Regions from separate parts of the Gardnerella sp. KA00255 genome, predicted to be linked through region 3. Evidence: riboswitches for the same ligand, from Rfam matches in the RefSeq annotation. Region 3 holds a riboswitch; each other region holds the start of a gene.
The links. A riboswitch is a leader RNA that binds a small molecule or an ion and turns the genes downstream of it on or off. The one in region 3 is predicted to bind thiamine pyrophosphate.
Positions count from the first base shown of each region.

Region 1: another riboswitch for thiamine pyrophosphate. It lies ahead of thiC (phosphomethylpyrimidine synthase ThiC); the one in region 3 lies ahead of thiO (glycine oxidase ThiO).
Region 2: another riboswitch for thiamine pyrophosphate. It lies ahead of thiM (hydroxyethylthiazole kinase); the one in region 3 lies ahead of thiO (glycine oxidase ThiO).

Region 1 covers NZ_CP058374.1:289,156-296,888, forward strand. The annotation lists gene HXT51_RS01170 (NAD+ synthase) at 1-1,293, opposite strand, end outside; gene HXT51_RS01175 (MetQ/NlpA family ABC transporter substrate-binding protein) at 1,669-2,502, shown strand; gene HXT51_RS01180 (methionine ABC transporter ATP-binding protein) at 2,745-3,581, shown strand; gene HXT51_RS01185 (methionine ABC transporter permease) at 3,584-4,264, shown strand; TPP riboswitch at 4,405-4,515, shown strand; gene thiC (phosphomethylpyrimidine synthase ThiC) at 4,513-7,158, shown strand; gene HXT51_RS01195 (RelA/SpoT family protein) at 7,385-7,733, opposite strand, start outside.
Region 2 covers NZ_CP058374.1:782,040-789,772, forward strand. The annotation lists gene HXT51_RS03100 (UvrD-helicase domain-containing protein) at 1-2,041, opposite strand, end outside; gene HXT51_RS03105 (hypothetical protein) at 2,513-3,298, shown strand; TPP riboswitch at 3,424-3,515, shown strand; gene thiM (hydroxyethylthiazole kinase) at 3,504-5,021, shown strand; gene HXT51_RS03115 (bifunctional hydroxymethylpyrimidine kinase/phosphomethylpyrimidine kinase) at 5,048-6,742, shown strand; gene HXT51_RS03120 (cysteine hydrolase family protein) at 7,206-7,733, shown strand, end outside.
Region 3 covers NZ_CP058374.1:66-6,695, reverse strand. The annotation lists gene thiM (hydroxyethylthiazole kinase) at 1-1,097, shown strand, start outside; gene HXT51_RS00025 (HesA/MoeB/ThiF family protein) at 1,179-1,910, opposite strand; gene HXT51_RS00020 (thiazole synthase) at 1,946-2,767, opposite strand; gene thiS (sulfur carrier protein ThiS) at 2,916-3,122, opposite strand; gene thiO (glycine oxidase ThiO) at 3,177-4,247, opposite strand; TPP riboswitch at 4,240-4,342, opposite strand.

The sequences.
Region 1 (7,733 bases), 290 kb from region 3:
AGAAAGAGCCCAAACCCTTGTTTTAAACAAATCTTTTATAGGAGCGTATCCTCCAACAGCATCACCATAAATAGTAGAATATCCGCATGCAAGTTCTGACTTATTACCTGTTGCGAGCGCAAGCAATCCTTTTGAATTAGAATATGCCATTACGATTACGCCGCGTACTCGAGCTTGCAAATTTTCAGCAGCAACACCTTGCAAATCAAGCTGATTCTGGAAAGATTTAAAAAGCGATTCAATTGGTTGCACGTCGTAGTGAGAGCCGATTTTATCAGCTAAATCGCGCGCATCGTCTTTAGATCCATCTGAAGAATACATGCTTGGCATTGAAATTCCCCATACGTTTTCACCACCGCAAGCGTCTGCTGCCATTGTTGCTACTAGCGCAGAATCAATTCCTCCAGAAAGACCTAAGCAAACACCTTTAAATCCGTTTTTGCGCATGTAGTCACGAAGTCCAAGTACGCAAGCACAATATACTTCTTCGTCTGGTTCCAATTCTTTTTCAATAGTTGAAACTTTTTGTTTAGATGCAGAAGAATCGATATCAATGTATGAAATATCTTCTTTAAACATTGCTGATCGTTCTAGCAAAGTACCATCAGAGTCAACTACGAAACTTCCTCCATCGAAAACTAAATCATCTTGTCCACCAACTTGGTTTACGTACACTAGTGGAGCGTTAACTTCAGATGCTCTTTGTTTTGCTAATCTGACTCTGATATCAGTTTTGCCTTCTTCATATGGAGAGCCATTCATAGTTACAAGTACGTTAATTTTATTCTTCGCTAATTGTGCTACAGGACCGCCGTCTTGCCAAATATCTTCACAAATAGCAAAACCTATACGCATATCATTAATTTGTAGGATTTCGCATTCATTTCCAGAAGAAAAGATTCTGAACTCGTCAAAAACTCCATAATTTGGTAAGAAGTGTTTATCGTAGTGAAGAATAACTTTCCCGTCGTGTAATACAACTAGACGATTTCGTGGCTTACCTGAGGATTCATCTAAACCAACAGTTCCAACTACTACGTATAAATCGGACAATTCTTCTTCGCATAAACGCTTTGCAAGAGAAGATATAGCATTATTAGCAGCTTTACGAAAAGTATTCCTTAATGCAAGATCCTCAATAGGATATCCGGTTAAAGTCATTTCAGGAAATATGACTATGCTCGCGTTATTTTTCTTAGAATTTTTGCAGTATTGCAAAATCTTTTCACTGTTTGATTCTATATTCCCTACGCAAGTATCAATCTGCGCTAATGCTAAACGAATTACACTCATGCTTATAAGTGTAATCGAAAAATAAAAATCACTAATAATATTGCAAAATTTATACACTTAATATTTTTTAGTTATCCTTTATTTACAACGTTTTCTAACTGGTCATAAGTAATACAAATATTAAAACAGTAGCGTTAAATGATTTTCTCTCATATATTGAGATTTTGTTACTCGCGAAGGGGAAAAATTGCAGAGAAACAAGAGATAAGAAAAAACTTAAGAAGTGAAGACGGGAACAGAAGACAAAAGAATAAAAGAACAAATTAAAAAGCAAAATTAAAAAAGATTAAAAAATTAAAAAGCAAAATAATTTAAAACAACAAAAAAAATAAAAAATAAAAGCAATAACTAAGATTTAGATATAAGGAGAAACGCATGAATAGTAAGAAAATTATTGCAGCAGTCATCACTTTAACTTCACTCGTCGGATTGACTTTAGGCGGATGCGGTTCACGTAAAAATGCTCAGGAAGATAATAAAACTATTATAATTGCCGCTTCTCCTACTCCTCATTCTGAAATCTTAAATAAAGCTGTAAAGCCAATTTTGCAAAAAGAGGGTTATAAGTTAGTAGTAAAGGAATTTACTGACTACGTGCAGCCAAACACAGCTACTGAAGAAGGCGAAGTAGACGCAAACTATTATCAGCATCTGCCTTATCTTGATAATTTCAATAAGGAAAAAGGCACTCACCTTGTTTCAGTAGGTGGAATTCATTTTGAGCCATTTGGATTGTATCCAGGAAAAACCAAGACAATTAAAGCATTAGCAAATGGCGCAACAGTTGCAGTTCCAAATGATCCTACTAATGAGGCTCGCGCATTGCTTCTTTTGCAAGACGCTGGATTGATTAAGTTGAAGAATCCAAATGATATTAACGCTACTACAAAAGACATTACTGAAAATCCTAAGAATTTGAAGTTTAAAGAGCTTGAAGCAGCAACAGTTCCTACTGCTATTAAGGACGTAGACCTTGCTGCTATGAACGGCAACTACGCTATTCAGGCTGGTTTCAATCCAATTAAAGACCCGCTTGCTTCAGAAAAAGTTGGAGGCGTTGCAGCTAAAACTTACGAAAACATTATTGTTGTAAAGAAGGGTTCTGAAAAGTTTAAAAAAATCAAGGCCTTGCTTAAAGCTTTGAAGACAAGCGAAGTGCGCGATTATATTACTAAAACTTATAAGGGTGCCGTACTTCCTGTTTTCTAAAAAATACTCACAATGTAGCCATATAATGCCGCAATGTGTATTATCCATGTACGCTTGCGGCATTATTTTTATAAGAGTGTAATATACGTAATGCGCGCGCTAGTCATAGTGTTAACTAATAAATAAATATAGTTAAATAAATACAGTTAAATAAATACGATGCTGGATAATAACTTGTGCGTAACGTAATATGAAACGCTGGTATATTTCACGCCGAGAACAATAATCTGTTAAGGAAAAGCATGATTCAGATTGAACATCTTCACAAAAGCTACGGCAAAGGTAGCGAAACGAATGAAGCATTACATGATATTAATCTCACTATTGAATCGGGAGAAGTATTCGGAATTCTTGGTTCCTCTGGTGCTGGAAAGTCTTCGCTAGTTCGTTGCATGAATCTGCTTGAGCGACCAACCTCTGGAAAAATCATCATTGACGGGAATGATATTACAGAAGTAAAAGATAAAGAACTTGCAAAAGTTCGCACAAATATTGGCATGATTTTCCAGAATTTTAGCCTTTTCCAGCAGCGCACAGTATTAAGAAACGTAACGTTCCCATTAGAGTTGAACCACACTCCAAAAACGAAACGAGAAGAACGCGCAAACTATTTGCTTGACTTAGTAGGCTTAAAAGATTTTGCAAATCGCTACCCTAGCCAACTTTCAGGCGGACAGCAGCAGCGCGTGGCAATTGCGCGAGCGCTAGCTAATAATCCTTCAATAATGCTTTGTGACGAAGCAACAAGCGCGCTTGATTCAACAACTACTGCACAGATTCTAAACTTATTGAGCAAAATTAACCGTGAGCTTAACGTAACGCTTGTTATTATTACGCATTCGTTAGCTGTAGCTCGTAATATTTGCGATCGAGTTGCAATGATTGATGGCGGGCGCATTGTGGAACTGGGTGACACGGATACGCTTTTTGCAAATCCACAAAGCGATATTTTGCGCACGCTTATTGCGGATGAAAAGCAGGAAAATCATCGAGCAAAACCTACAAACAAGTCTGCAAACGCGTCAACAAATGAGGCAACAAACACACCTAAAAACGCGCTTAACAATGAGGTGAAATAACAATGTTAGAAGCTGCTACACAATTTATTAATGACTACGGCGACTTACTTATTGAAGGCGTGCAAGACACACTTGTAATGACATCAGTTGCAACACTTTTTGCGTATATTATTGGTCTTCCTATTGGCGTACTTCTAATTACGTCAAACAAAAAAGGTATTTGTCCTAACGCGCCAATTAACACAGTTCTCGGCTGGATTGTTAATATCGTACGTTCAGTGCCTTTTATTATTTTGCTAGTTGCAATAATTCCTTTCACTCGTCTTATAGTTGGAACATCTCTTGGAGTTCCTGGAGCTATTGTTCCTCTGGTAATTACAGCTGCACCATTCGTTGCTAGAGTTGTTGAACAATCTTTAGCTGAAGTTGACGGAAGCTTAATTGAAGCAGCACAAAGCTTTGGCGCAAGCAAATTACAAATTGTTTGCAAAGTATTATTATGGGAATCTTTACCTTCGCTAATTCGCGGAGCTGCACTTACATTTATTACGCTTTTTGGATTCTCTGCAATGGCTGGAACAGTTGGCGCAGGCGGACTAGGAGATATTGCAATACGATACGGATACCAGCGTTATCAATACGATGTGATGACAGTAGCTGTTATTCTTTGCATCATTCTCGTACAAATTGTGCAAAGCTTGGGAGATTTTATTTCTCGTTCAATTAATCATCACGAACGCTGAAAAATACAAATATATTAAAACTAATAAAACTGTCTGCGCGAAATAATCGTTCAGACAGTTTTATTTTAATTGCAATCTTTTATCGCAACATACCTTTTGCTTATTAAATGCACGTACTCGTGTAAAATATAGAAGTCACAACATTTTTGCAGGGGTGCTTTCTCAAGAAGATTGCTGAGATAAGTTTTTATAAAACTTAACCCTTCGAACCTGTTAGTTAATACAACGTAGGGAGCAACGACTTAGGTATGACTTCGAATTATCCATACGCGTCTATGCGTAATCAATTTAACCTCAGCGCCTGCTTTATTGCAGATGCAAAAACTTGTAATCGTCCTATCACTGATGTAGTTGATGACGCTTTACGCGCTGGAGCAACATTCATACGTCTTCATGCTAATAATGATAATGCCCAGGAACTCACAACTGTTGCTCGTGATATCGCGCAAATAATCGAAGATAATAACAAATGCGACTCGGTCACTTTTGTTATTGATGAACGCGTGGACGTAGCATGGCAAGCAAGAAATCAAGGCATTAAAGTTGATGGTATTCATCTTTCACAAGGAGATATGGAACCTAGAGAAGCTCGTGCTTTGTTAGGCGAAGATGCCGTTATAGGTTTGTCATTAGAAACAGAAAGCCTTGTAAAAGTTATTAACGAACTTCCAGATGGATGCATTGATTATATTTGCGTAACAGCAATGCATAATCCAGAAGAAGGATGCGAAAACTCTACTGCATCTTACGAGTTGGAAGCAAATCATACAACGCTTGATGAAGAAAAAATCAATACTATTTGTAAAGCAAGTGATTTCCCTGTTCTTGTTGGCGGAAGAATTCAACTTGATGATGTAGATATGATTGCACGCACTAATGCTGCTGGATGGTTCGTAGCTGAAGCATTGTATTCTTCGCAAACACCAGAATCAACTATGAGCGAATTTATTGAGCGCTGGAAAGCTGTTCGAGGAGAAGAAAAGCACGGTTATGCCAAGCGTGTAATCGTTCCAGAAAATGCTGAGAACTCTGAAAAGCCTCAAGAAAAGAAGCCAACATTTATTAATGCTAAAGAAGCAAAAGACGCTGCAAAATTAGCAAAACAGCAAAGAGTTGATATAGCTGCTCGTGGATGCACTCAACGAGACAAAGCTCATATTCGTAAGACTACGCCAGTTCATTTTGAATATAAGTATGGTTCTTACGATTTGGAAGTTCCTTATACAGAAATTAAGCTTTCTGATACTCCAGGCGTTGGTCCTAACCCACCATTTAAGGATTACAACACAGAAGGACCTAAGTGCGATCCGAAGGAAGGCTTGGCTCCTCTTCGCCTTGATTGGATTTTGGATCGTGGAGACGTAGAAGAATACGAAGGTCGTAGACGTAATCTTCAGGATGATGGAAAACGTGCTATTAAGCGTGGTAAAGCTTCAAAAGAATGGCGTGGACGCATGCATAAGCCAATGAAGGCTGTGGATCATCCTATTACTCAAATGTGGTACGCGCGTCATGGAATTATCACTCCAGAAATGCAATATGTTGCTACTCGTGAAAACTGCGATGTAGAACTTGTTCGCTCTGAACTTGCTGCTGGACGTGCAGTAATTCCTTGCAATATCAACCACCCTGAAGCAGAACCTATGATTATTGGTTCTCGCTTCTTAACTAAGCTCAACGCGAACATGGGTAATTCTGCTGTCACATCTTCTATTGACGAAGAAGTAGAAAAGCTTACCTGGGCTACTAAGTGGGGCGCGGATACCGTTATGGATCTTTCCACCGGTAACGATATTCACACGACTCGCGAATGGATTTTGCGTAACTCCCCTGTTCCAATTGGCACTGTGCCAATGTATCAAGCTTTGGAAAAGGTTGAGGATGACGCTTCTAAGCTCAGCTGGGAATTGTTCCGCGACACTGTTATTGAGCAGTGCGAGCAGGGCGTTGATTACATGACTATTCACGCAGGTGTACTTCTTCGTTACGTGCCTCTTACTGCAAATCGCGTAACTGGTATTGTTTCTCGAGGCGGTTCCATTATGGCTGAATGGTGCTTGCAACACCATCAGGAAAGCTTCTTATACACTCACTTCGAAGAATTATGCGAGATTTTCGCCAAGTACGATGTTGCGTTCTCTTTGGGTGACGGCTTGCGTCCAGGAAGCTTGGCTGATGCTAACGATGCAGCTCAGCTTTCAGAATTGATGACTCTTGGAGAGCTAACCAAGATTGCATGGCAGCATGATGTTCAGGTGATGATTGAAGGCCCAGGACACGTACCATTCGACACTGTCCGTATGAATATCGAGATGGAGAAAGCAATTTGCCAAAATGCTCCATTCTATACTCTTGGACCTTTGACAACCGATACAGCTCCAGGATACGATCACATTACTTCAGCAATAGGCGGCGTGGAAATCGCACGTTACGGAACAGCTATGCTTTGCTATGTGACTCCTAAGGAGCACTTAGGCTTACCAAATAAAGATGACGTTAAGCAAGGCGTAATTGCATATAAGATTGCCTGTCATGCGGCTGATCTTGCAAAGCATCATCCGCATGCTATGGATCGCGATAACGCAATCAGTAAGGCTCGTTTTGAGTTCCGCTGGTTGGATCAGTTTAATTTAAGTTACGATCCTGATACCGCTATCGCTTTCCATGATGAAACGCTTCCGGCAGAGCCAGCAAAAATGGCTCACTTCTGTTCCATGTGCGGACCAAAATTCTGCTCTATGGCTATTTCGCAGAATATTCGTAAGCGTTTCGGAGGAGCAGCTCAGCAAGAGCAGCTCGTCGAAGAAGCCCGTAGCCAAGCAATTGCAGACGGCATGAAAGAAATGAGTAAGAAGTTTCAGGAAGCTGGATCTTCACTGTATCAAAGCATCTGATATTTAAAAATGTTAGTTAGGTATATTTGCGTTGAGAATATGCCTAACTAAAGTCTTTGATACTGAGAAGTAAAGTTACTGATATTTCAAAGCGAGTCTTTAGTATTAAATGCTAAAGACTCGCTTTTTATTAAATAATTTTAAAGTAAACGTTAAAAGTAAATGTCAAAAAATAAACGTTAAAAAAAGTAACCGTTAAAAGTAAACGTTAAAAGTAAACGTTAAATTAATCGCGTTCCATTTTTCTAAGTCTTGGCTCAGCACTATCTTTAGCGCCCGTAATCCTGTAAACATCAAAAACACCTTCAATCTTGCGAATAGCGGCAAGCAAAGTATTCAGATGCTGAGGATCTGCCATTTCAAAAGCAAATTGGCTTGTAGCAACTCTATCGTCTCCAGTAGCAATAGATCCGGAAATAATATTTACTCCGTGATCAGAAAGCACTTTAGTAACATCTGAAAGAAGATGCTGACGATCCAAAGCTTCAACCTGAACTTTAACCATGAACAAACCTTTATCGCTTGTCCATTGCACAGGAATTACACGCTCAGACTGAGTTTTTTGCAAACCAATC
Region 2 (7,733 bases), 780 kb from region 3:
GTGTTTCACGAATATAATTAGACTCAGAAATTTCTACGCTATCAGAATCTGAATTCGAATACTTTGAATTCGAACTACCTGAACTATTCGAACTATCTGAACTATTAGAATTCCCCAAACTATCTGAATTCGAATACAAATCGCGATTATCGCTTTGCACAAGAGGACTATTCATAATAGATACAAAACGAGAACGCACATAAGAAGCTACTTCGCGCATAGTCAGAGTGCCAACAGAGATATCATGCGAAATATCGTCTAAACCTCGAAGGCTTAATTGCGCTAATTCAATCATTGCAAAAAGGCCTTGTACAAAAGGCTCATCGCGAAGAGTTTTCTTAACAGACGAATACCTAACAGGCACGCCATCTCTAGATAATTTTTCACCAAAAGCTCTAACCGTTGCATTATCGTGAGCAATAATCGCAATATCACTCCACTTACAATTAGAATCCAAATGAGCGCGCTTTATTTGCCAAATAATAGTATCTAATTCTTCTCTAGCAGAACGGTACACAGCTCCATAAGCATTAGCGGCGACTTCACCTTTGTGCACATGATTTTCGTTCGCATAACTTTCGTGCGCTGTATACTTCCACAAACGCTTAGATAAAGGCATATCAGTCGATATAAGAGAAGCTATAGAATTATCAATATTTCGCGATAATTCTTGAAGAGATATTGGATTATTGCGAATTTGATTAGAAACAAAAGTTGAATTATCTAAATCTGTATTATCTAAATCTGAATTCGGATAATCTGAAGAATCGCAATCGTCAGAAGACGAGTCACAATCAGCAGAATCATAAGCGTCAGAAGACGAATCACAATCGCAAACATCTTCAATAGAAACAGCAGCAGCGCGCATAAAACCATGACGTGCAGCTTCAATCACATAATCCGGATAAGCTCCTCTAAATGATTGCACTGATTCATCTGGATTAGCAGTTAAAACTATGCGAACACCAACTTCAGATAGAGAATTCAGAAAATCTAAGCCGCCTAAAGTAACATCCTGAAAATCGTCAACAACAAGCATAACTGGAATATTCGCTAAACCATCTTGCAAATCTGCCAATTCTTTAACAGCTTTAGACGCAGCAATCATCAAACCAGAAGAATCATAACGAGCCGAATTATTATAATCCTTGCGAAGTCTATCTTGATATTCCTTGCGCAAACGAAAAGCTAAACTCCACTGAGTGCGCAATCTTTCGATATAATCCGCGCTATATAAACTCGCATAATCTTTAGTTAAATCTTCTAAAACACGAGATTCATCATCACTAGAAACTATTGATAACTCATCCAAACGAGCAATCATATCTCGTAATTCATGCACAAAAGCAGAGTTAATTAAAGACTGATCCTGATTATTTTCATTATCTAAACGAGTATTTGAAGCATTATTAGAATCTTTATTAAAATTCTTAGAAAAATCTTTAGAATCTCTAGAATCTTCATCTCTAGCATCTCTAGCATCTTTAGAAAGACTGTCTGAATTTACAACAACGCAATTCCACTGATAGTTATTAAAATATTGCGCAAAAAGTTTGCAAGTTTCGCAACTTCCATTATCTCCCCTAACAACTTCCAACATATGCGTATGAATCACACTGCGCAATAGAGAATCCTGCTCCGCTCCATTAAGTAAACGCGGCTTTTGCGTATGCTTCAAATTAGATAAAGCAGAAATAATGCGAAAAGCTAAAGCAGACAAAGTTCCAACAGGCCTTGATTGCAAAGACGCACCCAATTTATTAATTATTTCATTTGAATAGCGAGCTGCAGAATTACGATTTTGCACAACAACAGTTACAGGGCCATAAGCACGATTTTGAGAAAAATCTTTATAATATGACATGCCATCAAGAGCAGCTTTAATAGCAAATCGCGTTTTACCCGTATTTGGAGCACCAAAAACAAGAAGCGTATTAGTCGGTTTTTCGTAAGTCTGCACTGAAGAATTATCCGGAGTAGATGAATCTGAAAAGCTATGCGAGCGCAAAGTACCATCAAATAATGCTTGCAAGTAATTCATATACCACTCCTTTGTTTAAGACTATTGATTATTATACGATTCACTACACTTAAGTACCCTTAAGTACCCTTCGCTACTCTTAAGTACCCTTAACTACTCTTCATTACTCTTCATTACTCTTCATTACTCTTAACTACTCTAAAGCGCCAAAAATAGCCAAAAACTAATGAATCACCAAGCAAACAACCCTAAACTACCCTTAACTACCCTTAACTACCCTTCCTACTCTAAAGTACTCTCTCTTAATCACTCTTCAGCACCCTTAACATCACAATTCAAAACTCAAAATATTTAGCTTAATAAAGCTTAATTGCATACTTCATACAAAAAAACACAATCCTTTTTTGAAGAATCATATACTGTGTAAAAATATTTTTTTATAGTTAAATCATTATTGTTGGTGATTTAAACTCACTTAACAAATACAAATCATGCTCGAACTAATGCGAAAATAAGAGATATGGAAAGAATATGTCTGAAAATTTACAAAACGTTGAGGAAAATACTTCAAACACGCAGCAAAACACGCAAACTCTTACAACCCACGACTACACTGTTCGCACAGTCATACGCATAATCGCTATTGTCGCTTCAATTTACGGAATGGCAGCCTCATGGGAAGGCTGGCTATCACTTTCATACTTCACAAATCTTTCTAATCTTATGATTTGCGTAGCTCTTGCAGGCTCACTAATTTGGGATACGCTAAACGTAATCAATCGAAACAAAGAAAATTCTAATTGGATTGATACAAAAACTAACGCTTGGTATATTTTCAAATTCATGATGACAATTTCTATTGCCGTCACATTCACACTCTACTTATGCTTCCTCGCTCCAACGAACAAACTAGGATTCATCGGAGCATACATGAATAACGGAGCAAGCAGCCTTTGCGTTCATTTCATAACGCCGCTTTTAGCTATAGCTGACTTCGTTCTTTACGATTACTTGTTTAAATCAAAGCGTTCACACATACTTTTCGCAACAGTTCCACCATTGGCATACGTGGCATTTTCAGTATTATTAAGCGAATTCGCAAACGTAAGATGGGGAGAACATGCCATGAAAGCTCCTTATAATTTCTTAAATTATGGAGCTAAAGCAGGATGGTTTGGATTTGCACCAGATACTTTTAACGCAACAACTCTTGGCGTGGGAGTCGCGTACTTACTCGTTATTTTCACGCTTATCTTTATTGGAGTAGGACAATTATTCCTAACGCTTAAAGATATTCGCGCGCGCAAAATGGCGTAACGCGTATAGCGAGAAAAGTGACGCTATATGTGGCTAGTATAGCTGGAAAAGTGACGAACAAAATAGCGTTATATATAGCGTAATAAATAAAATCCGAATAACGTCATAACGCGCATATATAGTCAAATATGGGTTCGGGGTGCGCAAAAGCGCTGAGATTATACCCGTTGAACCTGATCTAGTTAGTACTAGCGAAGGGAAAATCATGACTACTATGTCGTGCCATCAAAATAGTGAATTCTCAAACAATGCTCGTCGCAAGCAATTCGTTCAAGACGTGCGCGAATGTATTGAAACTTTGCGAGCAAAGAATCCTCTAACACACTGTGTAACAAATAATGTTGTTCAAGAAATAACAGCAAATGTTCTTCTTGCAGCAGGAGCATCTCCAGCAATGGTTATAGACGCCAACGAAGCTGAAGTATTTGCTCAAATCGCTTCTGGAGTATTAATAAATCTTGGAACATACAGACCAGTAGACAAAGAATCTATGGATGCTGCAATACGCGGAGCTGTAAAAGCGCATACACCGTGGGTTCTTGACCCTGTTGCAGTTGGCGGATTACCACCTCGCACCGAATACGCGCGAGAAATTGTTAAAAATCAACCTGCTGTAATCCGTGCAAACGCTTCAGAAATCTTAGGTTTAGCTGGAGAAGAAAGCGGAGGCAAAGGCGTAGACGCTGGAGACTCGGTTGATTCGGCAGTTGCAGCAGCTAAGAAGCTAGTTAAACTTTATGGATCCGTAGTAGCTATTTCTGGCGAAAAAGACGCTATTTATGGCCACGGATGCTCAGCTCGCGTTTCAGGCGGAAACGAGATAATGACAAAAGTAGTCGGCACTGGCTGCTCTCTTGGTGCATTAGTAGCAGCATACGTTGGAGCAAATCGAAATAAGCCTTTTGCTGCAACAGTTGCCGCACACGTACATGCTGCCGCAGCAGGAACCTGGGCAGCACAACGTTCAACTTCACCAGGATCATTTAGAACATTATGGATGGATGCGCTTATGGATTTAAGCGCAGACGAAATGATACAACTAACAAATATTGAATTCGAACTCGACCCCGTTGACTGGTCTTTATATTTCATAACAGACCCAAAGATGAGCGATAGAGCTGAAGAAGATATTGCAGTTGATTGCGTTAAAGGCGGTGCGAGCGTAGTCCAATTGCGCGATAAGTATGCAGATAGCGAAACTTTTAATAATAAAGCTCAAAGTTTACGTGAAAAAATGCTTGCTAACGGTTGCGGAGACGTACCTATTTTCGTTAATGATCGTTTAGAATGCGCTAAAAACTTAGGATTCAACTTACATGTTGGACAAACAGATACTCCTTATATTGAAGCGCGTAAATCTATTCCTGCAGAATGGATGGTTGGACTTTCTATAGAAAACTTAGACCAGTTAAATTACGTTTATGAAGAATGCGCTAAAGAAAATGTAGCATTGCCTGATGTTATTGGAATAGGTCCAATTTGGCCTACTGCCACTAAACCAGACGCTGCTCCTGCTTTAGGCATTGAAGGTCTAGAAAAGATTGCCAAACAAGCTAAAGAATTCGGCATTAGCGCGCTCGGAATCGGCGGCGTTAACGAAAGCACTGTGTTCCCTATTAAAAATACTTCCGTAAATGGCTTATGCGTGGTATCTGCTCTTATGCTCGCAGAAAACCCTTGCGAAGAAGCACATAAATTACGCGATACTATCACGAAAGAATAAAATTAATGAATAATGAATCTGTCCAGATAGACACTCAGTCAAGTCAATCAGCCCAAACTCAATCGGTTAATCAAGTGTACGAAGCGAATCTAAGGCCATCTTCCCTACCTTCTTTAGAAGAGCCGATTATTCCGCGAGTGCTAAGCATTGCAGGCACTGATCCAACAGGCGGAGCTGGAATTCAAGCTGATTTGAAATCAATCATGGCATCTCACGGATATGCAATGTGCATAACAACGAATTTAGTTGCTCAAAACACTTGCGGCGTGCGCGAAGTTTACACTCCACCAACTGAGTTTTTGCAAGCGCAACTCGAAGCAGTATTTGACGACGTAACTATTGACGCTGTGAAAATCGGCATGCTTGGAGACGAATCATATATAAGACTAGTTCAAAACTGGCTTAAAAATCATCCAGTTCCTGTTATTGTGCTAGATCCTGTTATGGTAGCAACTTCAGGAGATAGATTGCTTGAAAAATCTGCAGAAAACGCAATGCGCGAATTTGCAGCTTGTGCGGATGTTATTACGCCAAACGTGCCTGAACTCGCAGTATTATGCGATAAACAGCCTGCATCTAATTTCGAAGAAGCTTATGCACAAGCAAGCGAATGGGCTGCAAAAAACAATACGATTGTTATTGTTAAAGGCGGTCATTTAACAGACAAAGATGCCGGAAATACTGTTGTATTCCCAGACGGACACAAAACACACGTTCCTTGCCCTAGAGTTGACACAACAACAACGCATGGAACCGGCTGCTCGCTATCGTCTTCGCTCGCAACACGCATAGGATTAGCGTTACGCGAAGGAAAGAATCTACAAGATTACAATACTGTAGCTAACGCTTTAGCATGGTCATCAAGATGGCTGAATGAGGCTATTTCGCGCGGTAAAGATTTGCATGTTGGAAAAGGACACGGTCCAGTAAATCATGCAGCTCGCAATTATCGTTTGGAATTAGACTCTTCAGCAACGCCTTGGGAACATATGAAAGCGCACGATTTAGACGGATTGACTCCGCAAAGCGTAATCGTAAAAGCCCACAGCAAGCCAAGAAAGCCAACTGTAGAGCCTTGCGGTCCTTGGACTCAAGCCTTATGGGATGCTACTGCAGATGTTGATAACAACATTATGAACATGCCATTCATTAAGGCTTTGGGCGATGGAACGCTTGATCCTGACTTATTCGCTTTCTACATAAATCAAGATTCTGAATACTTGAAGCGTTATTCTCGCGCGTTAGCTGCTGTTGGAGCTAAAACGCCAGATAACGAAGCTAGAGTTCATTGGGTTTCTGGCTCAGCAGTGTGCATAGAAGCAGAATCGCAATTGCATAGAAATTGGCTTGGAAGTAGACATATAAGCATGGATTCGGCTTGCTCGCCAGTGACATTAGCTTACGTAAATCACTTACTTGCTTCTACTATGATTGACGACTACGTGATCGGCGCTGCATCAGTATTACCATGCTATTGGCTGTATGAAGAAGTAGGACAGGCATTAGTTAAGAACAATACTCCTGAAAATCCTTATCATGATTGGATTGCAATGTATTCTTCTCATGATTTTGAATCAGGCGTGAGGATGGCAGTCGAATGCGTTGAGCGCGCTTTTGAGGAAGCTGGCCCGAAGGCTCGCGTTCTTGCCGCTCAAGCGTATATGACTTCATGCATTTACGAGTATAACTTCTTCAATCAGGCTCATCGCGCGTTGAGGTAGATTTTGCTTACACCCATCTTCTTGGTTTTGTTTACTTATCAGTGCTCTAAGTAAACAAAGTCGGGGAAGTATTCTTGGTTTTGTTTACTTATCAGTGCTCTAAGTAAACAAAGTCGGGGAAGTATTCTTGGTTTTGTTTACTTAGGTAGCGTGTAGCAAGCGAGCTGACGAGAAATCACTAAACCACAACATTTGCCGCAAGGTAGTGATTAAATAATTGTAATCGGCGCAGAAGCAAGTGAGCTTTGAGTATTCTTTGAGTATTAAGGTATTGCGCCGATTGCAATTGGGCCAACAATTGAGTTGATAATTGGGCTATCAATTGAAATAAAATCAAGCAATTAAGAATGCGGAATATTGTAACTAAAACGATTGTGCTATTTGCAGTAATACTGCCAGAAGTAATGCTATTAGCGATAATTGTGCTAGCGATTATTCTGCAAATTTCATACAAGGAGTAGGTATGAATAAAGCCCTTATTAACATTGATTATACGAATGATTTCGTGGCAAGCGACGGTTCTCTAACTGTAGGCGAGCCTGCGCAAAAGCTCGAGAAGCGTATTACTGAGATTTCACAGGAATTTCTCGATGCTGGCGAGTTCGTGGTTTTTGCGATTGATACGCATCATTTGAACGATCCGTATCATCCTGAAACTAAGCTTTTTCCACCTCATAATATCGCCGGAACTCACGGCCAGAAGTTATATGGCACGCTTGGTGATTTTTATGAGGCGAATAAAGATAAAAGCAACGTGTATTACATTCATAAAACTCGCTACTCTTCGTTTAATGGCACGGATTTGCTGATTAAGCTGCGCGAACGCCATATTGAGGAGCTGCATTTGGTGGGAGTTTGCACGGATATTTGCGTGCTTCACACTGCGGTTGATGCGTATAATCTTGGTTTTAAGATTGTGGTTCACAAAGATGCCGTTGCAAGCTTTGATCCTGCAGGTCACGAATGGGCTTTGCGTCACTTTAAGACCTGC
Region 3 (6,630 bases):
CAAACGCTTCAGAAATCCTAGCTCTTTCAGGTCAAAAAAGTGACATGAAAGGCGTTGACGCGCACGATCCAGTTAACGATGCCATAGAAGCCGCTCACGAATTAGCTAAAAAATATGGCTCAATCATTTCTATTTCTGGAGAAAAAGATGCAGTTTATGGCCATGGATGCTTAGCTCGCATTACAGGCGGTCATAAAGTTATGACTAAGGTTGTTGGAACAGGTTGTACTCTTGGAGCACTTGTTGCGGCATACGTTGGGGCAAATCCGGAACGACCATTTGCAGCAACAGTAGCCGCACACGTACACGCTTCCGCAGCTGGAACATGGGCCGCACGTCAAACAATAGCTCCAGGAACATTCCGCTCACTTTGGATTGATGCTTTGTCTACTTTAAGCGTGAATGATATGTTTGAGCTTACCAACATAGAGTTCAGCATTGAGCCAACTGATTGGACTTTATACTTAGTTACAGATCCGCGCATGGGAGAACGCTCTGAAGAAGATGTTGCTGTTAGCAGCATAGAAGGCGGCGTAACTGTAGTACAATTGCGCGATAAATATTCAGATGATGAAACTATCGCCAAGAAAGCTACAAGTCTTAGAAACGCTTTAATAAAAGCTTCACACGCGGATGTACCTATTTTTATCGACGATCATATTGAAGTTGCATCTAAGCTCGGATTTAACTTGCACATTGGCCAAAAAGATACACCATTCGTTGAAGCACGCAAACGTATGCCTGCAGAATGGATGATTGGATTATCTTGCGCTAGACCTGATTTAATGGAAAAAGCTTATAAAGAGTGCAAAGAAAACGATGTACCTCTTCCAGATGTGATTGGAATTGGAGCAGCTTTTGCCACAAATACTAAAGCACACGATGTGCCACCACTTGGAATAGATGGAGTTAATGAAGTCGCTAAAGTAGCTCATAAAATGGGTGTAAAAACTCTTGCTATAGGCGGCATTCACGAAAGCACAGTATTCCCTATACGAGATCTTGAAATCGACGGCGTGTGCACTGTATCTGGGCTTATGTGCGCTGAAAATCCTAAAGAAACAGCAAAACTATTTAAAAGCGTAATAACGAAATAAGCCTTAACGAAATAAGCCTTATAAGGCTTATTTCGTTAGATAATCTAAAAATAAAACTTATAGAAAATCTAAAAATAAGCCTTATAAGGAGAATTTAAAGCGTTTCAATGAATTATCCAATGCATTATAACGAGCTAAAACGCCAATAAGCGGTGTGCCAATACCGGTTATGAGTTTGATTGCTTCAGTTGCCATCATTGCGCCAACAATAGCTGCAGTCGCACCCAACACAGCCGATTTTGGCACTTTTTCTTTAGGCGGAGGGCAAGCATACAAATCACGCAAACCAGGACCTTTTCCTGGCACGAAAACGCTTACTTGACCTTCATAATAAAGCACCGAGCCGTAAACTTCCGGCGTACCAGCGCTCCAAGCAGCATCCGCAATCAAAAAGCGAGTAGCGAAATTATCACAACCATCAATTATCAAGTCGTGACTTTCTACAAGCTGTTTTGCGTTATCTTCATTAAATCTATCTACAAGATTGATTTTTAAACCTGGAGATAACGCCTGCAAGCGTTTAGCTGCAAGTTGCGCTTTAGATTTGCCGCACTGATCGACTGTGTATAAAGTCTGCCTTTGCAAATTAGAAAGCTCAACAACGTCGTCGTCACAAATCGTGATTTCGCCAACTCCTGCCGCAGCAAGCGAAAGCAAGCATGGCGAACCAAGTCCACCTGCTCCAACCATGCAGATTTTTGCATCGCGAAGTAACTGCTGATGTTCACGCGTAAAGCCCGGCAGGAGCAAGTGGCGACAAGTGCGCTCCGCCTCAAGCTCCTGCAGGTTGTCGTAAATTTTATTAATCGTCATGCTGAAAAATATGCCGAAAAATTACAGTACAAAATTTACAGTACAGAATCAGCCCAAGCGCGACCTTCAACAGGCGAAGAAGCGAGCGCATGTTCACGCTTAGGAATACGGCCAGCATCGTGAGCAAGCTTTCCAGCAGTAACAGCAGCAGCCATTGCGCGACCCATTTTCACTGGATCTGGGCAGCGAGTTACAGCGCTTGCAAGAAGCACGCCCGAGCATCCGATTTCGAAAGCTTTAACAACATCGGAAGCAGTGCCAACGCCAGCATCCAAAATCACAGGAACTCCAGCTTCCTTGCATTCTTGAACAATCAGCTCAATGTTTCGAGGATTCAAAATGCCAAGGCCAGTACCGATTGGAGCACCACCAGGCATAACAGCTTTCACGCCAAGCGACACAAGGCGACGAGCCACAATCGGGTCGTCGTTCGTGTAGCAAAGAACGCTAAATCCTTCTTCAATAAGCTTTTCAGCAGCAAGCAAAACTTCGCGAGTATCCGGAAGCAAAGTATCGTCGTCTGCAATCACTTCGAGCTTAATCCAATCAGTTCCAAGCGATTCACGAGCCATTTTTGCCGTAAGAACAGCATCATGCGCAGTTTTGCAACCAGCAGTATTTGGCAAAACGTTAATATTATGACGCTGCAACATACCGTAAATATCAACGCCAGTTTTTGCGTGACGACGCAAAGCAACCGTTGCTACTTCCGCGCCTGAAGCCACAAGTGACTTTTCCATAATGTCAATGCTCGTCATGCCACCAGTGCCAAGCAAAAGCCTTGAATGCAAAGTCTTACCGCAAAGCTGCCAAGTATCGACATTTTCTTCATTATTTTCTGTATTATTTTCTGACATTTTAAGCCTTTAAGCCTTTTATATAAATTTTTTGAAACTATACTCAAATTATTTGGAATCAGGCGCCTATTTGGAATCCAACTTCCTATTTGCAATCAGTCCTTATTTAGGATCAGCCTACTATTTAGGATCAGCCTACTATTTAGGATTAGCCGCCCTGAACCGCGCTGAGAATTTCGATTTTATCCCCATCGCAGATGATGGTTGATTTCCATTGAGCGCGCGAAAGTACATCGTCGCCAATGGCAACAGCTATACCAGGACCTGCATCTGGGCCATAAAGATGCGCGACAAGATCTGCCACAGTCGACCCATCTTGAACTTGAGTAGTTTCACCATTGACGACGATTTGCATAGTTCAACCTTTATTAACGTCTATTAAAACTTGCGTCACTAGAAGCGAGTGTCACTAGAAACGAGCAGGATTGCAGCTCTCCAAGAAGCCCTTTTCCTTCTCAGTCAACTCTTGCTCAAGCACAAGCTTTGTAGTCAAGGAAGAGCCCAAAGCTGTGAGCAAAATGCCGTGACGGAAGTAACCGGTGGAAATCGTGGTATGCGTCTTAGGATCAATACCAATGAATGGCAAATCATCTGGAGTTCCAGGACGACCACCGGCAGTAACCTCAGTAATCGAGCATTCCTGAATTCCAGGAAGCACGCTTGCGGCATCGCGAAGCAAATCAAGCACGCCGCCAACCTTTGGAATATCGCGGTCGTCTTCACGAGAAGTAGCACCGAGCACAAGCTCACCTGTTTCCTTAGCGCGAGGAACCAAATAAACTGGGCGGTCATGCACAAATCCACGAACCACAGAGCTCAAAATTGGGCGCAAAGGCTCTGGAATAGTCATACGAATCATATCGCCCCACACAGCGCGAAGCTTAAGCTGAGGAAGCATATCCTTAGCACCCAAGCCAGATGCCAAAACTGTGTCTGGACCCAAATCGTCTGGAGTGCTTGCGCGACGCTCAATAACAACACCACGCTTTTCAAGTGCATCAATCATTGCTGCAGTAAACTGACGAGGATTAATCTGATGATCATCCGGCACGCTTACAGCGCCTGCAATCGTCGGCGAAAGCGCAGGCTCAATTTCACGAAGCTTACTCACAGAAATATGCTCAGCTCTACGTCCATAACGATGCTGCAAGTTTAGCAACTCGTTTACGTGCTCGTTATCTGCAGCGTCACCACCGATTACATAAGAGCCGCACTCTAAGTAGCCGGTTGGCTTATCGGTGTACTTTGCAACCGAATCAACCAATTCCTTATACATGGTTGCGGACTCAAACATAAGCGGATACAACGCTTCTTGCTGATATTGCATTTCTGCGGTAGGAGCTAACATGCCGGCAGCATGGTGAGAAGCGCCGGAGACTGGATCTGGATCGATTATGCTAACTTTTACGCCAGCTTCCGTAAGTCTCCAAGCTGTTGCTAAACCAATAATACCTGCACCAATAATACGAATATTTCGCATAATACTCCTTCCCTACGGCGGCATTACCCGCATCAGGTTTACGGTCGGCTTCCGCCCTCTCAGCCTGTATAGAACAAGCTCCCGTATCTGTAAATCTTGACCTTCAAGAATTACAAATGCAGAACATTGTAATATTGCTAACTTAGCAATATGCGAATGCTGCAGGTAGATGTAACGAAACTATGTGAATTTCATCACAGTACCGTTCAGCATTTTAACACTTTTACAGAAAATCTGTTAATTTACTCTGTATGTCGAATCACAAAACTAAGCGTTGTTGTTACGCGACGAACTGCATGAGCACTGATCCTCACGGCATAGCCGTTCGGCTGATTTGGCATGTGAAGAACAGTGCGCTTTCAACGCAAGCGAGGATATGGCTGTGGCGGTGAGAGATAAGGATTACTAGCGCGACGACCTGCTTGAGCGCTTAAAGCGTAGCGCGCGAAAGCAATTCGGAGCGTGAGCTTGCTCAAAGTTGAAAGCACAGTGCGCTTTCAACGCAAGCTCAGCCGAGCGGCAATTAGCCGTGAGGACAGACGTTACGCTCTCGTGATGTACATGGTTTTTATGCTTGTGCTACTAGTGGTTGATTCTTAGTTAAGTTTTGATTCCCAATAGGATTGGATTATGTGGAAATTTATTTAGAATCGCTCCACTCTTATATTGCTCGACCAAGCAATCCTTATCCCTCACTGGCATCCTGTTCTTGATTTTGTTTACTTATTGGGCGTGTCGATAAACAAAATCGGGGAGGTGTTCTTGATTTTGTGGACTTAGATGGTACATAAGTAAACAAAATCGGGGAAGCTCAAAGTTGAAAGCACAGTGCGCTTTCAACGCAAGCGAGGATATGGCTGTGGAGGTGAGGGGTGGGTGTTACTTGTCTCGCAGACGTTACGCTCTCGTACAGTACATAGTTTTTATGCTTGTGCTACTAGTGTTTGAATTCTTAGTTAAGTTTTGATTCCCAATAGGATTGGATTATGTGGGAATTTATTTAGAATCGCTCCACTCTTATATTGCTCGACCAAGCAACACCCACTCCTCACGGCAATCTATCGCATTAAGCATACAAAAATCCCTCGCGGACTATCGGATGATAATCGCGAGGGATTTGTTTACGAAACTCGCGTTGGAAGTCCACTGGACTTCCAACTTAAGCGAGTTTCCGCTTTGACTGAGCCTGAAATTCAATAATTTCAGGCTCAGTCAAAGCGCGAAACTACTCGTTGGAATGCTTGCGACGGCGAGAAGCTACTCCTGCAACACCAAGGCCGGCAAAGGCCGCAGCAATACTTGCGAACAATCCAGTCTCAGCACCAGTCTTAGCAAGACCACCAGCATTACCAGAAGCACCACGCAAACTATTAAGCAACGCAGACTTAGCAGCCTTAAGCTTCTTCAAAGCCTCATCAACCTGAGCCTGAGTAGCATTCTTATCAGCAAGCACACGCTTAGCCTCATCCAAAGCCTTTCTATAAGCTCTAGCCTCCGCAGTGTTAGCGTTAGTGTTTACAGCGTTATTAACTTCGACTTGCAAAGCAGACTTATCAACCGAAGCACTCTGAGAATCACTAGTCTCAACAGCAAAACCATCACCAGCATTAGTGTCATAGCCGATTCCGCTACCACTACCAGCGCCAAACGGATGATTAAGCTTATACTTAGCATCCTGAAGCTTCCTCAAAGCCTCATCAACCTGAGACTGAGTAGCATTAGGATCCTTAAGCACGCTCTTAGCCTCAGCCAAAGCAGTGTTGTAAGCCTCAATATCATCCTTATTGCCAATAATGAAGTACAAAGACTTACGGAACTTAGCATCATCATCAGCCTCAGTCTTAAGCTTAGACTTATCCGTGCCATTCTCATCCCTAAGCTTATCCTTAGCAGCCTTAAGCTTCTTCAAAGCCTCGTCAACTTGAGCCTGCGTAGCATTAGGATCACCAAGCACAGAATTAGCTTCGTCAAGCGCCTTCTTGTACTCGTCAAGCGCCTGCTTAGACGCGTCATCACCCTTAGCTTGAGCATTCTGATACTCAGGAGACTTAGTGAAATCAGAATCCTTACCAGCCTCTTGACGCAAATCATACTTGACCGTGCTGTACTCGTCAGTAATCTTCTTCTTGGCATCCTGAAGATCCTTTAGAGCCTTATCAAGCTCCTGCTGAGTTGGAGCCTTTTCGCCTGCTTTGAGAGCCTTTGGCTTGCCAGTTGCGCGGTCAAACTTATCAAGTAGATCCTTAGCAGCCTTAAGCTTCTTGTTATAGTCTTCAAGAGCATTCTTGGCAGCTTCATCACCCTTAGCAGTCGCGTTCTTGAACGCAGGAGTGTTCTCGAACACGTCATCACGCTTGTCTTTATCTCCGTCCTTAGACTTATC